One region of the Ureibacillus thermosphaericus genome, then DNA from elsewhere that is predicted to be linked to it. Evidence: riboswitches for the same ligand, from Rfam matches in the RefSeq annotation. Region 1 holds a riboswitch; the other holds the start of a gene.
What was found. Region 1 has a riboswitch for glycine ahead of gcvT (glycine cleavage system aminomethyltransferase GcvT). Riboswitches for the same ligand answer to the same signal wherever they lie in the genome.

Region 1 (2,405 bases):
CGTACTAGGGATTTGTGTACCAGTTGTAACTTCTCCAATTTCAGTGTCGCCTTTAAATACTTTATAGCCATGGCGAGGAATCCCTTTATCAATCATTTCAATACCAACCAGTTTTCTTGAAAGCCCTTGTTCTTTTTGGTTTTTAAGAGCTTCTTTACCGATGAAATCCGCATCTTTTTGAAGTTTTACTGCAAAGCCGATGCCTGCTTCTAATGGAGAAATATTTTCTGATAATTCTTGTCCATAAAGCGGTAAGCATGCTTCAAAACGCAACGTATCACGTGCTCCAAGGCCGCATGGTATCAATCCATCTTCTTTTCCTGCTTCTAATAGTTTATTCCACAATGCTACAATTGAATTTGGCTCCCCGTATAATTCGAAGCCGTCTTCACCTGTATATCCGCTGCGTGATAACAATACAGAATAACCACTAACTTGAACAGATGCTTTAAATTGGAATGGTTTTAATTCAGATAAGTTCACATCTGTTAATGTTTGCAAGATTTTTTCTGATAGAGGTCCTTGAAGTGCAATTAAGGCATATTCATCTGATTGATTTATAATCGTTACATCGCCTTCTGCATGCTTTTTCATCCATTCAAAGTCTTTTTCAATATTTGCCGCATTGACAACAAGCAAGTATTGGTCATCGCCAAGATTATAGACGATTAAATCATCTACAACCCCACCATTTTCATAGCACATCACATTATATTGTGCGCCGCCAACTGGAATTTTTGAAATGTCATTGGACAATAATTTTTGAAGATAGCCGAGAACATCTTTCCCTTTTACAAAAATTTCTCCCATATGGGATACATCGAAAAGTCCAGCACGATTTCTTACAGCTTCATGTTCATCCTTTATTGATGAAAATTGAACAGGTAATTCCCATCCACCAAAATCAATCGTTTTTGCACCATATTTCGCATATTCATCAAATAATGGTGTTCTCTTTAATTCTCCCATCGTGAAACCTCCCTCATTAATTAACAATTTACTACCAATATCTTTAAACTAGGCAAAAAGGACAGAAAATCCCCTTTTTAAAGGAATTCTCTGTCCTTGCACCTGAAAGTTACACCTATTATAAAATAGGCTTTCCCCTTGGGTGGCTGTTATTCAGCACTCTCCAGAGTTGCGTCCCGTACGAGTCTTTTTGCCTGAGAGATTCATAGTTCTACTACTTGCTCCTTCGGCGACGTAAAAACGTTCTCTCCCCGCACAATCATCCGCACCATATGAAATTTTTCAACAAACAGACATCTTTGCCTATATCCTAACATTGAACGTAATAGAAGGCAATCATTTTTTAAAATTCCTTAAAAAAACGAACATTTTTAAACAACAACACCTTATCATTCGCCTTTTAGTCGATTCACTTGAAAAGCAATATAATTTACCACTTGGCGAATTGTTCGATCTTTTGTAAGGACACGGATGTGAGCGGCTCTTTTATAAAATTTTCTCCTATAATAATATAGTCGTTCCAGTTCTTTTTTAGTCGAACGTTGTGCAATTGGTCGATTTTTGTCATTTTTTATTCTTTTATAAATGTCTTCAAATGATGCATCAAGAAAAAAGATTAAACCTGTTCTTCTCATTATTTGTCGATTTTCTTGTCTCATTGGAACGCCGCCACCAGTCGCAATAATGCAAGCTTCGTCACGAAAGTTTTTTAAAAATTCAGTTTCTAAATTTCTAAAATATTCTTCTCCAAACTTTTCAAAAATTTCTGGAATCGACATGCCTTGTTGTCTGACGATTTCTTTATCCATATCATAAAAGGGCAATCGTAGGGCATAGCTTAATTGGCGTCCGACTGCACTTTTTCCGCACCCCATAAACCCTACTAAGTAAATCTTTCGCATAATTAGACACCTTTCTACTAAAACTCTGCGGTTTCTCCAAGTAAATTTATCGTAGCACGAATGTTTATGTTTTCCAATGAATTTATAATAGAAAATTGAGTTAAGTAGGTTGAACTGTAAAAAATTACAACAGTGATAAGAAAAAACAAAAAGACAATGGCAACGGGAAATATCATGCCTTTTTCGTTATTTATGATATTGTACAAGTAACGCTCTCTCCTTTACAATACCATTCAAGAATTCTACTTTTATCGTTACAATATTGTTTGAAAGGGAAAACTCGGCATGCCGAATACCAATTAATAGTGGCACATAACCTTGATCATTGATTTGCAAACGAATCACATCTGTAATCTTGTTTATTTTTATCGTTTTTGTGGAAGAGTCTATGATATATAATGAATTATTCATTATATAAATATCCTCTGCATCAAGCAAATATTGTTGTAAATCATGAATAAAGATTTCCCATTTAATTTGTTCTTCTGCCACGATCGTGTTGTGCCATTGTTGAATTAATAGATAAAAAATAAA
Region 2 (2,405 bases), 1.2 Mb from region 1:
ACTGAACATACGCATGTCATCGCTTCCAACTTTGATAAGCTTAGAGCACCTTCTTCAATACCACGAATCATGCCGTTATCTTCACTAACTGGGATGAAGGCACCGCTTAATCCACCCACATAGGAAGAAGCCATCGCTCCGCCTTTTTTCACTGCATCGTTCATTAATGCAAGGGCGGCGATTGTGCCGTGTGTACCAACACGTTCCAAACCAATTTCTTCTAAGATTTCAGCAACACTGTCGTTCATTGCATTTGTTGGTGCCAGTGACAAATCCATAATGCCGAATGGGACCCCTAAGCGTTTTGCTACTTCTCGGCCAATTAATTCACCAGCGCGGGTAATTTTAAATGCGGTTTTCTTAATAATATCTGCCACTTCACCTAAGTCCGCATCTGGATAACGCTTTAGTGCATTCAACACAACTCCTGGTCCGGAAACTCCGACATTCAACACAACTTCTCCTTCACCGGATCCGAGGAAAGCTCCTGCCATAAACGGATTATCTTCTACAGGGTTGCAGAACACAACAAGCTTTGCACAGCCGAGACCCGATTTATCTTTTGTAAGCTCTGCTGTTTCTTTAATGATTTCACCTAATTGACGAACTGCATCCATATTGATGCCGGCTTTTGTTGTTCCAACAGAAACGGATGCACAAACTCGCTCCGTGACTGCTAGAGCTTCTGGTAGGGCATCAAATAATACTTGGTCTCCCTTCGCAATTCCTTTATGCACGAGGGCCGAAAATCCACCGATAAAGTCAATACCGAGGGTTACAGCAGCACGGTCTAATGTTTTGGCAAGTTCCACTGCTTGATCTTTTGTTGCATTGCCTAGAAGATCTGCAATTGGGGTCACGGCAATACGTTTATTAATAATAGGGATGCCGTATTCTTTCTCCACTTTTTCAGCTGTTGTCTTTAAATCTTTTGCGTAGTGAGTGATTTTATCATAAATTTTTTGATTCATTTTATCGAAATCGGAATTTGCACAGTCTCTGAGATTAATCCCCATCGTAACTGTACGGATATCCAAGTTTTCAGTTCGAACCATTCGGATGGTTTCCATCATTTCTTGAATTTCAAAATTCATATTTGCACGTCCTTTCACACACGATGCATTGCTTGGAAAATTTCTTCAAGTTGTACAGTAATGACAACGCCAATTGATTGACCAAGTTCATTAAGTTCTTGTTGTAGAGTTTCAAGATTAGGTAAATCGGTCACATCAATCACCATCATCATTGTGAAGAAATCTTGTAAAATCGTTTGGCTGATATCCAAAATGTTGATGTTTCGATCTGCAATCACAGTCGTTACTTTTGCGATAATGCCAACTTGATCTTTTCCAATGACACTTACAATTGCTTTTCTACGTTCACTCATTTGTTTCACCTCAATTGATGTAATAAAAAAAGAGATTGGCTTCCCAATCTCAAACACAAAAGAATAATAAGGTTTATCATTCTTCTGTCCTTTTGCCTGAGATTGTGAATCCTTCGGCGCCACAAAACGTGGTCTCTCCAGAAGCTGCTCCTGCGTGTAGTTTTACCCACAGCATTCATCGCTACACCTATTCAGTTCCAATACTAAAAGATACTAACACCTTTGGAACAATTGGTCAACAAAAAATATATTGAAATTTTTCATAAAAAGGAAAATTCAATCTATGATTCAAAATGTAGATTAAATGTTTTTTTCGTAAAGAAGAGGGAATATATGAAATAAAACATGAGATTCATAAATGGAAGGATTGACAAAAAAATAAGTGCATGATATATTTATCTCGAATTCAAAATAAATTAATTCGAAATAAATATTCATATATATCTTGAATTCAAAATAGGATAATATGGGAGGTATGAAAATGGCGAAGTGGGTTGTTGATAAATCACACTCAGAAATTAGTTTTGAAGTAAAGCATATGATGGTGTCAAAGGTGAGAGGGCATTTTGATTCTTATACGGCTGAAATTGAAGCGGAAGATTTAACGGATCTGACAACTGCTACAATTGCATTTACCTTTGATGTTGCGAGCATTAATACAAAATCAGAAGATCGCGATAATCATTTAAAATCCGCAGACTTTTTTGATGCGGAAAAATATCCAACAATTACGTTCCAATCCAAAGTGATTACGAAAACAGATGATAACGAATTTGAAGTGACAGGGGATTTAACAATTAAAGATGTAACAAAACCAGTCACATTCGAAGTGGAGTACAATGGTAAAGGGAAAAACCCTTGGGGCGTGGAAGTTTACGGATTCGAAGCGGAAGCAAAAATCAACCGTGAAGAATTCGGGCTTACATGGAACGCTGCCCTTGAAACAGGTGGCGTATTGGTAGGAAAAGACATTAAAATAAAAGCAGAATTAGAAGTGAACCCTGCAAGCTAATTAGTG

Region 2: another riboswitch for glycine. It lies ahead of UtA1_RS04945 (ACT domain-containing protein); the one in region 1 lies ahead of gcvT (glycine cleavage system aminomethyltransferase GcvT).

The regions. Positions count from the first base shown of each region.
Region 1 covers NZ_AP018335.1:2,178,021-2,180,425, reverse strand. Annotated here, with positions in the region: gene gcvT (glycine cleavage system aminomethyltransferase GcvT) at 1-969, opposite strand, end outside; glycine riboswitch at 1,058-1,138, opposite strand; glycine riboswitch at 1,142-1,232, opposite strand; gene UtA1_RS10480 (shikimate kinase) at 1,359-1,871, opposite strand; gene comGF (competence type IV pilus minor pilin ComGF) at 2,058-2,405, opposite strand, start outside.
Region 2 covers NZ_AP018335.1:1,012,411-1,014,815, forward strand. Annotated here, with positions in the region: gene UtA1_RS04940 (PFL family protein) at 1-1,094, opposite strand, end outside; gene UtA1_RS04945 (ACT domain-containing protein) at 1,109-1,387, opposite strand; glycine riboswitch at 1,462-1,538, opposite strand; gene UtA1_RS04950 (YceI family protein) at 1,869-2,399, shown strand.